2 regions of the Mesorhizobium sp. P160927 genome follow, and region 1 is predicted to be linked to the other one. Evidence: predicted binding sites of a transcription regulator. Region 1 holds the regulator's gene; the other holds the start of a gene.

Region 1 (5,621 bases):
AGCTCGGTGTCGGCCATACGGCGCATATGCGCCCCGTTGATCGCTTCCAGCTTGGCGAAATCGAAGCGCGCCGCGCCCTTGTTGACGTCGCCAATGTCGAACCACGAGACCATGTCCTCGATCGACATGATCTCGTCGTCGCCATGGCTCCAGCCGAGCCGCGCAAGGTAATTGAGCAGCGCCTCCGGCAGATAGCCCATGGCGCGATAGGCTTCGACGCCGAGCGCGCCGTGGCGCTTCGACAGCTTGGCGCCGTCGGCGCCATGGATCAGCGGGATATGTGACATCGACGGCACGTCCCAGCCCATGGCGTTGTAGATCACGGTCTGGCGGGCGGCGTTGGTCAGGTGATCGTCGCCACGGATGATGTGAGTGACGCCCATGTCGTGATCGTCGACGACGACGGCATGCATGTAGGTCGGGTTGCCGTCCGAACGCAGGATGATGAAGTCGTCGAGATCCTTGTTGGGGAAGCGCACGTCTCCCTGGACCCGGTCCTTCACCACCGTCTCGCCCTCGGTCGGTGCCTTGATGCGGATGGCGCCCTTGACGCCGGACGGCGCCTCCGACGGGTCGCGGTCACGCCAATGGCCGTTATACCGTGGCGGCAGGCCCTTGGCGCGTGCAGCCTCGCGCATTGCCTCGAGCTCGGCTGAAGTCTCGTAGCTGTAATAGGCCTTGCCCAGGCGCACCAGTTCCTCGGCTACCTCGCGATGGCGCGGCGCACGCTCGAATTGAGAGACCGCGTCACCGTCCCACGAAAGGCCGAGCCAGGTCAGGCCATCGAGAATGGCCAATGTGGCCGCATCGGTCGAACGCTCGCGATCGGTGTCCTCGATGCGCAGCAGCATCGTGCCGCCGGTATGCTTTGCATAGAGCCAGTTGAAGAGCGCCGTGCGCGCGCCGCCGATGTGCAGATAGCCGGTCGGCGAGGGGGCAAAACGGGTGATGACCTTGTCGGGCATGGAACTCTCGGAAAACGTCTGAAGCTGGGTGCGGAACGTGCGGACTTTCGCGCGTTGCGCGTTCATGTAGCATAGGGCGTCGAGGGTGCAAGGGGCAGACCCGATGACTGGAAGAGGCCGGAGCTCGGATCGAAGCGAGGATGCCGCTGTCGGCGTCAGCGAGCGATCCCTTTTTGCGGCGCCTCCGACGATCCCACTGCCATCGCCGCTCGTGGCTGCGCCCGAAACCGGGCCGCTGCGGGCGGGTGGGCCGGCGCCGGCGCCGTCTCCTGCCGGGGGCAGGATCGTGCGCGTGCGCCGGCAAATCGGCCCGATATCCTTGCCTCGCCTGCGCCATGGCGTGGCCAAGGCGGCGGAGCTCGAACTCGACCGGGGCATCGCGTTCCTGCTGGTGCCGGTCTGTCTGACCGTTGGGGCGATCGCCTATTTCTCGCTGGCGTCCGAGCCCGACTTTGCAAAGCCCGTCGCGGTCGTGGTGCTGATGGCGGTCTGTGCCTTCGTCTCGCGTTCGTGGTCGAAAACCCATCTGTGTTTCATGGCAGTGCTGTTGTGCGCGCTGGGCTTACTCGCGGCGAAGGTCGAAACATGGCGAGCCGGAACCCGTATGCTGGGTTCGGAAATCTCCACGCAATTGACCGGCCGCGTGGTCTCGCTCGAAGAGATGGAGAGCGGCCGCATCCGGCTGACCATGGACGTGATTTCGACCGCGCGGCCGAAACTGCGCTATGCGCCGGAAAGGGTCCGGCTTTCCGCACGCAAGATACCGCCGGGAATGACCGCCGGCTCGCTCATCACAGGCTACGCCAAACTGTTGCCGCCGACCGGCCCGGTCCGGCCGGACAGTTACGACTTCTCTTTCGACAGTTATTTCGCCGGCATCGGCGGCAGCGGCTTCTTCCTCGGCAATCCGACGGTTGTTTCCCCCGCTGACGGTGAGATGCCGCTATCGGCTCGCCTTTTCTCAGGCGTTGAAAATGCCCGCGAAGCCATCGCCGACCACATCAGGGGCAGCGTCGGCGGCGCTGAAGGCGAGATCGCGGCGGCGCTGATCGTCGGCGTGCGCGCCGGCATACCCGATGAAATCAATGAAGCGATGCGGCGTACCGGCATCTATCACATCATCTCTATTTCGGGACTGCATATGGCGCTTGTGGCCGGCACCATCATGGGTCTGCTGCGTGGTGCCTTCGCACTGTTACCAGACTTTTCCGCGCGCCGGCCGGTGAAGAAATACGCCGCCGCCGCCGCACTGTTCTCGATCGCCGCCTATCTCATGATTTCCGGTGTCGTCGTTGCGGCCGAACGCAGCTTCATCATGTTGGCGGTGATGCTGATTGCCGTCTTCTTCGATCGCGCTGCGCTGACCATGCGCAATCTGGCGATCTCGGCGATCGCCGTCATCCTGGTCTCGCCGCACGAGGTCGTCGGCCCAAGCTTTCAGATGTCGTTCGCCGCGACCGCGGCCCTGGTTGGCGCTTATGCCGGCTGGGCCGATCACCGTGCGGGAAAGACCAGGCCACCGCCGCCAAAGCGATCCCTGCCCGGGCTCCTGACGCGAAAATTCCTGCTGGCGACAGGTGGATTGGCCATGACGTCCATTATCGCCGGCAGCGCCACGGCACTGTTTGCCATCTGGCATTTCCAGCGGGTATCGCCCCTCAGCCTGTTCGCCAATCTGGCCGTGATGCCGATCGTGTCGGTCGTGATGTTCCTGGCCGTCGCTAGCGCGCTGCTGATGCCATTCGGACTGGATTGGCCGGCTCTCTACCTCATGGGCAAGGGCCTGACGGCGATGATCGCCGTGTCGGCGTGGATATCGGAGCGCTCTCCGGTCGACGGAGTCGGGCTGATTTCGCAGCAATCCGTGCTGCTGGTCACCGTCGCGCTGGTTATCGCGACGATGGCGACGACCTGGCTGCGGCTCGCGGCGCTGCCATTCGCGCTCGCCGGCCTGTTGACTGTGTCGCACACGCGCGCGCCCGATGTGCTGATCTCGGAAGATGCGCGGCTGGTCGCGCTGCCGATCGGCAATGGCGAACTGGCCGTCAACCGGGAACGTCCGAACGAATTCGCAACCGACAACTGGAAGCGCGCTCTGATCTCCGAAACAATCGTCAAACCGGAAATGTTCGACAAGACAGACGGGCAATTCGACGTTGCCAGTCCCGCCGACCTGCCGCCGGGATCGCCCTTCTACTGCCGCGAAGGCCTGTGCCTTGCCAGGCACCCTTCCGGCGCGATCATTGCTTATGTCGAGGACCGCAAGACCACCTGGAAAGCCTGCGCTTTCGCTGACCTGATCATCGTGAACGACGCGACCGCCTATGACGCCTGCCACAATCCACTGGTTCTCGTCGTCACCAAACGGCAGCTCGCCCGCAAGGGAAGCGCTGCCGTCTTCTTCAATCCCCAGTCGGCCACGACCCGGGCCGGGATCGAATTCGCCGTCGACGGACCATACCGACCCTGGCACGAACAGCGAAAATTCTCACGCGAGGCGAGGGGGCTGCCGCCGTACAAAAAACCCGACAAGCCCGATGGAAAGCCGGCTCAGTAGCGCCTGATCAACCCGACCAGCTTGCCTTGTACCTTGACCCTGTCCGGCCCGAAAATGCGTGTTTCGTAGGCTGGATTGGCGGCCTCGAGCGCGATCGAAGCGCCTTTGCGGCGGAACCGCTTCAGCGTCGCTTCCTCCTCGTCGACCAGAGCCACGATAATTTCGCCCGGGCTTGCCGTGTCGGCATTGCGGATAATGACCGTGTCCCCATCGAAGATACCAGCCTCGATCATCGAGTCGCCCTTGACCTCCAGCGCATAGTGCTCGCCGCCCATGATCATGTCCGGCGGCACCGAGATCGAATGCGTCTGATGCTGGATTGCATCGATCGGCACACCGGCGGCGATACGGCCCATGACCGGGATGGACACGGCTGAAACCGCATCGTCGTCGTTGCCGGCCGCGGGCAGGCGCGAAGGCGCAGCGGCCGGCCTGATCTGGCGTCCGAGACTGCCTTGGCCAAGGCTGCCTTGGATGACACTTGGCGAGAACTTCTTTGCCGCATTGAGGCCCGGCGCGATCGAGTCCGGCAGCCGCAGCACTTCCAGCGCGCGCGCCCGATTGGGTAGCCGGCGAATGAAGCCGCGCTCCTCCAGCGCCGTGATCAGGCGATGGATCCCCGACTTGGAGGCAAGATCGAGTGCTTCCTTCATCTCGTCGAAGGAAGGCGGTATCCCGCTTTCCTTGAGCCGTTCGTGGATGAACATCAACAGTTCATGTTGCTTGCGTGTCAGCATGGCGGCCCCCAAGACATTGAACGAAAGGTTGAACCAGAATCGAAAAAACAAACCCAGAACAAACACTATCTGTTCCAGTTGTGTTCTGCAACCGTTTAAAGTTTAATGAATTTGTTAAGGGGTCTGAAGTTTTTTGCCCCCGCCGGCGTCAGCAACCGGTCCTTTCCGCGATCGGCAGGCACATTGAAATCGTTTGGTTAATGGCCTGTGGCCTATCCGCCGATGGAGCTGGCATCAGCCATCTGGAAGGCTTCTTCCCACGGGGTACCGTATATTTCATGGATCCATTATTCGCGGAACGAAACGAAACCAAAATGCCAACCATTGGTAGCTCCGGGCGGCCATGGACCCGGGCGTTCGGCGCACTCCGGCCAGCGCGTGCGAATAGGCGTCGCGGAAGCGCTGAAGTTATCCCGACCCCTTCAAGCTGCCGGCGCGGGCGGCGTATCTGGTCGCGCCGCTGTCTTCGCTATGAACATAGACGTGCAGTGTGTAGCCGATATGCGCCGTCATCAGCGCCTTGGCCCGTTCGACGTCACGATCGAGTGCCGCTTCCATGATCGCGGTATGGTGTTCGATCGCGATCGCTTCGCGCAACGCCTCCATTGCCTGTTCATAGCCGTCCTTGAGGCCGGCCGCGGCCCGCAATGTCGGCGCCAGACCAAGAAAGCGATGATGCCGGCGCAACTGATCCGAGATTGTCGAGCGGAACCGCAACAGCCAGTCGCATGTGGCGGCGCTCAGCAGCGCCGCATGGAAAGCCTCGTGGTTCTCATCCCATCTGTCGACGGCCGTGTCGGAGGGATCGTCGACCGCCGTCTTGCAACGCGAGAGCCGGTAGTGGGCAGTGACTACGGCATCCTCCCACTCCCTGCCGCCTTTTTCCATCAATTCGAGGAACAGGGGTATCTCGACCACCATTCTGGCGCGTGCCAGATCCTCCAGCTCGGCCCGCGACACCGGAGCCACGGCAAAACCACGATTGCTGATGGCGGTGACCAAGCGTTCGGCCTCGAGCCGCGACAGGGCTTCGCGCAACGGTGTCCAACCGACGCCATATGTGCCGCGCAGCGCACTCAGTTTGAGCGGGGCGCCGGGCATGAGGCGCGTGGTCAGGATGTCGCGCCGCAACAGCTGATAGGCGGCTTCCGTTTTTGTGGAACTCGTCTCATCCCGCATCGTGATCAATCCGTCGTCTGGCTAAAAGTATATATGATACTGGGTCACTACAACAATTATATATAATGTTTGACACAGACCGGCGGACTGACCATGATCGCGGAGCAGCCGCGTTTCCAAGCGGCCCTGATCAAATCTGGGAGGAAATGATGTTGAAGTCGAAATCCGCTTGGTTGTCGGGTT
Region 2 (5,621 bases), 3.0 Mb from region 1:
CGTTGCCGGCCTGAGCATCGAATTCGAGGACCATTTGTCGGCGCCGGAGATCGAGGCCTGTGTCGAGCGCATCGAGGCGCGGTTGAAAAAAGAGATGCCTGAGATCTCGCGGCTGTTCGTCAAGCCGCAGACGTCAGGCACCTGGGAAAAGCGGCGCAAGCTGATCGAATCCGCGTCCGGATAGAATTCGAGTACGAACTTTTCCGACATCGCAGTCCACTTTTGGGGATTCTGGCCTCTGGACCAGCGCCCCGCCGTTGCCTCGTGTCCCCGTGCCGCTAAAATCAGCCGATCGATGTTGGAGGAATGACGATGAAGATCGACGGCGGCTGCCATTGTGGCGCCATCACCTATGAGGCGGAGGTCGACCCGGAAAAGACTTCGATCTGCCATTGTACCGATTGCCAGCAACTGACCGGTACGGCATTTCGCGTCACCGTTCCAGCGACAGGGGATCATTACCGGATCACCAGCGGCGAACCGAAAATCTACATCAAGACCGTGGCGAGCGGTGCCAAGCGAACGCAGGCTTTTTGTGCCGACTGCGGCTCGCATCTTTATGCGACATCGGTCGGCGACGGTCCGAAGGTCTATGGGATCAGGGTCGGGACCTCGCGGCAGCGCCAGGACCTGGTCCCGAGACACCAGAAATGGCATCGCTCGGCGCTGCACTGGCTTCCGGAATTCGAGGGTATGACGACGGTCGAAGAGCAGTAGCGTTCAGTCATCGCCTTCGACGACCCTCAACCTCAACTGCCCGGTCTTAGAATCGGCAACGCGCGGTGCGGCCTCCACCTTGGTGGTGCCGCCGCGCGGGGCGTCGGGCTCGCCTTCTCCGAATTCCAGCGCCTCGATCTTCTGGCCACGCTTGGTCACTTTCGAGGTCGAGACGAGTATGTCTTCGATGTCCTTGGCCGACTGGCCGAAATGGCCCTGCAATTTGCGCACGCGCTCGTCGACACGCTGGACGTCTTCCATCAGCCTGATGACTTCGCCCTGGATCAGATGCGCCTGCTCCCGCATGCGTGCATCCTTGAGGATCGCCTGGATGACCTGGATCGACAGCATCAAGAGCGAAGGCGAGACGATGATGACGCGGGCACGGTGCGCCTTCTGGACAACCGCTTCGAAGTTCTCGTGTATTTCGGCGAATACCGATTCCGACGGCACGAACATGAAGGCTGTGTCCTGGGTTTCGCCCTGGAGCAGGTATTTTTCCGAAATGTCTCGGATATGGACCTCGATATCGCGGCGAAAGGCCTGGGCCGCGACCTTCTGCAGGTCGGCGTTATCGGCGGCCCGGATCGCATTCCACGCTTCCAGCGGAAATTTGGCGTCGATGGCTAGCGACGGCGCCCCGTTCGGCATTTTCACCAGGCAGTCCGGCCGGCTGCCGTTCGACAGCGTCGCCTGGAATTCGTAGGCGCCGTGAGGTAGGCCGTCGGCGACGATCGCCTCCATGCGCGACTGGCCGAAAGCGCCGCGCGTCTGCTTGTTGGAGAGGATCGCCTGCAACTGCACGACCTGGCCGGCCAGCGACTGGATGTTGCCCTGCGCTGTGTCGATGATCGCCAGCCGCTCCTGCAGTTTCGCGAGGCTCTCATGAGTGGACTTGGTCTGCTCGGTCATGGTCTGGCCGATGCGGCCGGTCATGGCGTCGAGCCGCTGGCCGATGGACTGCGTCAATTCGGCTTGACGGGCGCCGAACACTTCGGCGATGGCGCCCATGCGGCCCTGCATCTCGGCCTGGGATTGGAGAATGCCGGCCATCCGCGCCTCGGCGTCGCGGGCATGGTCGGCGGCCTCCGCGGCGGCGGCCGCGCGCGCCTTGGCCGACCGCCACAGCGCAACGACGAGCGTCACGAACAAGCCGAGAAACAGCAACGCGCCGAAGGCCAGCGCGTGGCCAAGCGTGATTGTCGAGGCGCCGAGCCGTGCGACGGGCTCCGAAAGGATGGTGCTCAGATCATTCATGTGGACAGCATAGCCGATTCGGCGGTCTGGCACAGATCAAAACGTGAACGACGCGCTGGCGAACCGGTTGACGCCTTTCTATTGAGGTCTTAGGTGAAACGCCATGCCGATCAAGCCGCTTATCATTCTCCCCGATCCCATCCTGCGCCAGGTCTCCAAGCCGGTGGAGCGCGTCGACGCGCCATTGAGCAAACTGGCCGACGATATGCTGGCGACCATGTATGACGCACCCGGCATTGGGCTGGCGGCAATCCAGGTCGGCGAGCCGCTGCGGATGCTGGTGATCGATCTCGCCAAGGAAGACGAAACCCCGGCGCCACACGTCTTCATCAACCCGGAAATTCTCGAAAGCGCCGACGCGCGCTCCGTCTACGAGGAAGGCTGCCTGTCGATCCCGGATTACTATGCCGAGGTCGAGCGCCCGGCTTCGGTGCGGGTCAAATATCTCGACCGCGACGGCAAGCTGCAGGAGATCGAGGCCGAAGGGCTGATGGCAACCTGCCTGCAGCACGAGATCGACCATCTCAACGGTGTGCTGTTCATCGACCACATCTCGAAGCTGAAGCGCGACATGGTGGTGAAGAAGTTCAAGAAGCTCGCCAGGGACAAGGCGCCGGGCAAGCTGGTGGGGTAGGGCAATGCCCCTTCGCGTCATCTTCATGGGCACGCCGGAGTTTTCGGTGCCGACGCTGCGCGCCATCGCCGAGGCCGGCCACGAGATTTCAGCCGTCTACACGCAGCCGCCGCGCGCCGCCGGCCGGCGCGGGCTGGAACTGACGCCGTCGCCGGTGCAGCGCGAGGCCGGGCGGCTTGGCATCGAGGCGCGCACACCGACCTCGTTGAAGAGCGAGGCCGAGCAGGCCGCTTTTGCCGACCTGGGCGCCGATATCGCCGTGGTTGTCGCTTATGGATTGCTGTTGCCCAAGGCAGTTCTGGAGGCGCCCCGGCTTGGCTGCGTCAACGGCCACGCATCGCTTTTGCCGCGCTGGCGTGGCGCCGCGCCCATCCAGCGCGCCATCATGGCTGGAGACACGCAGACCGGCATGATGGTGATGCGCATGGAGGCGGGGCTGGATACCGGCCCGGTCGGATTGGTTGAAAAATGCGCCATCGGCCCCGATATGACAGCCGGCGATCTGCATGATCGGTTGATGAGTGTCGGCGCTGCCCTGATGGTGGAAGCGTTGGCGCGGCTGGAACAGAACACCTTGGCATTTACCGCGCAGGCGGCCGAAGGGGTGACTTACGCCAGGAAAATCGATAAGTCCGAGACGCGCGTGGAGTGGACACGGCCCGCGGCCGAGGTTCACAACCATATTCGTGGCCTGTCGCCCTTTCCCGGCGCCTGGTCCGAGATTGAAATTGGCGGCCGCATGGAACGGCTGAAACTGCTTCGCTCGACGCTATCCGAAGGCGTGTCGCCTTCGGAAGATTTGGGCGAGTCGGGAGGAATTCTCGATGACCGGCTGACGGTCGCCTGCGGAAAAGGCGCGGTCAGGCTGGTCGAAGTTCAACGTGCGGGCGGAAAGCCCGCCGCCGCGTCGGAATTCCTGCGCGGAGCCAAGATCGAAAAAGGACTGAAATTCTCATGAGCATGATGTCGATACGCGCGGCGACGCCGCGGGACCGCGAGGCCATTCGCCTCGTCGAGGAACACGCTTTCGGCCAGCAGACGGAGGCCGGCCTGGTCGACGCGTTGGTGACCGGCGGTGACGCCGTCGTCGAACTGGTGGCGGAAGAAGACGGCCAGGTCGTTGGCCACATCCTGTTTTCGCGGCTGTTCGTGCGCCACGGCGGCAAGAGCTTTGCCGCCGTGGCGCTTGCCCCGCTGGCGGTGGAGCCGTCCTTTCACGGCTCCGGCATCGGCGGCGCGTTGATCCGGGAGGCCCATATCCGGCTCAAGGAGGCTGGCGAGACGCTGGCCGTCGTGCTGGGCGACCCGGCCTATTACGGCCGTTTCGGCTACAGCCATGCCCGTGCCGGGAAGTTCGAGAGCGAATACCAAGGCGAGGCGCTGCAGGCGCTGGCCTGGGGCGACGCTCCTGAAGCCGGCAGGCTGGTCTACGCTTCCGCCTTCACCGCTCTCGCCGCCTAGGCGAGAGCGTCGCCGTCCCGGAATGCCGCGTTTTCGCCTCGATATCGAATATGACGGCAGCCTGTTTGCCGGCTGGCAGCATCAGGCCGACCAGCCTTCGGTGCAGCAGGCGATCGAGCAGGCGATCGAGAATTTCTGCGGCGAGGCGGTCCGGCTGCGCGCCGCCGGCCGCACCGATGCCGGCGTGCATGCGAGCGCGCAGGTGGCGCATGTCGACCTTGCCAAGGCGTGGCCCGACGACAAGGTGCGCGATGCCGTCAATGCACACCTGCAGGCGGCCGGTGCGCGCATCGTCATCCTGAAGGCCACGATCGTCCCGGATGATTTCGATGCCCGTTTCTCCGCCATCGGTCGGCACTATCTCTACCGCATCCTCAATCGGCGGGCGCCCTCGGCGCTGGAGAAGGGTAAGGTATGGTGGGTGCCGAAGCGGCTCGATGCCGCCGCCATGCACGAGGCGGCGAAGCTCCTGCTCGGCCGGCACGACTTCACCACCTTCCGCTCGACGCAGTGCCAGGCCAACAGCCCGATCAGGACATTGGAGCGGCTCGACGTGAGCCGAACGGGCGATGATCTCATCGAGGTGAGGGCATCGGCACGATCCTTTCTGCACAACCAGGTGCGCTCGATGGTCGGCTCGCTGAAGCGGGTCGGCGACGGCGGCTGGACATCGGGCGACCTCAAGGCGGCGCTGGAAGCGCGAGACCGCGCAGCCTGCGGCCAGGTAGCGCCGCCCGACGGGCTTTTTCTCATCGGCGTCGATTATCCCGGGTAGAACCCTGGTTCTATCCAGGATAAAGCCCGGAAAGGCTCTGGGCCCCGACATCGTCGGGCACGGAGATGCCAAGCACCATCTGCAGTCCGAACAGCACCAGCAGCGAAGCGACGAACATGCCGACGAAAACGGCGGTGCCGAAGGCAGCGCCCCTGCCGATCGTCGCGTTGGTCATGCGCCAGGTCAGCACCATCGACAGGGAAAATAATAGCAGCGACACAAGGCTCGAGACCTGGCTTGTCGAGGACAGGAAGAGCCTGATCAGCGCCGAAGGCAGCATCAGCCAGGCGGTGATCGCCGAGGCCCAGTTGCTGGCGACGACATAGTGGACGAAGCGCCCGCCGATGCCGGCGCGCCGCGCCACCAAGGCGAGCGCCACCAGCGGCAGCACCCAGGAGCCGATATCGACCGTCGCTAGTCGCACCAGCATGCTGAAGCGGCCGGCGAAGGCATCGGGATCGCCGATCTCGTTGGCGATGCCGACCCAGCCGACGATCAGCGCCGGTGCCGCGACGATGATGGCGAAGAACGAATTCCAGAAGCCGTCGGCCGTCAGGTCGAGCAGGCGCAGGCCGTCGGCCTTGCCGAGCATCAGCCGCCAGGCGCCGGTCAGCGAAGCTTGGGTTTCGTCCGCCGAAAGCATGCCGATCAGCCCTGTCCGAACCAGTCGTCGATGAAGCGCTGGTAGATCCGCGTCAGCGTTTCCAGATCGGCGATGGCCACGCGCTCGTCCACCATGTGCATGGTCTTGCCGACCAGGCCGAATTCGACCACCGG

The links. Region 1 encodes LexA, which represses DNA repair genes until DNA is damaged. Its sites were predicted from a motif close to TGTTCNNNNTGTGTTCNG; they were not measured.
Region 2: the regulator LexA is predicted to act here: its motif matches at 2,007-2,024, upstream of AC3CB8_RS05615 (DNA recombination protein RmuC).

Annotation. Positions count from the first base shown of each region.
Region 1 covers NZ_JBYMDW010000001.1:4,125,569-4,131,189, reverse strand. The annotation lists gene gltX (glutamate--tRNA ligase) at 1-965, opposite strand, end outside; gene AC3CB8_RS20185 (ComEC/Rec2 family competence protein) at 1,069-3,522, shown strand; gene lexA (transcriptional repressor LexA) at 3,516-4,259, opposite strand; gene AC3CB8_RS20175 (GntR family transcriptional regulator) at 4,668-5,438, opposite strand; gene AC3CB8_RS20170 (ABC transporter substrate-binding protein) at 5,588-5,621, shown strand, end outside.
Region 2 covers NZ_JBYMDW010000001.1:1,104,021-1,109,641, forward strand. The annotation lists gene AC3CB8_RS05605 (cation diffusion facilitator family transporter) at 1-184, shown strand, start outside; gene AC3CB8_RS05610 (GFA family protein) at 313-717, shown strand; gene AC3CB8_RS05615 (DNA recombination protein RmuC) at 721-1,974, opposite strand; gene def (peptide deformylase) at 2,078-2,608, shown strand; gene fmt (methionyl-tRNA formyltransferase) at 2,613-3,566, shown strand; gene AC3CB8_RS05630 (GNAT family N-acetyltransferase) at 3,563-4,069, shown strand; gene truA (tRNA pseudouridine(38-40) synthase TruA) at 4,092-4,844, shown strand; gene AC3CB8_RS05640 (transporter) at 4,855-5,487, opposite strand; gene dapE (succinyl-diaminopimelate desuccinylase) at 5,493-5,621, opposite strand, start outside.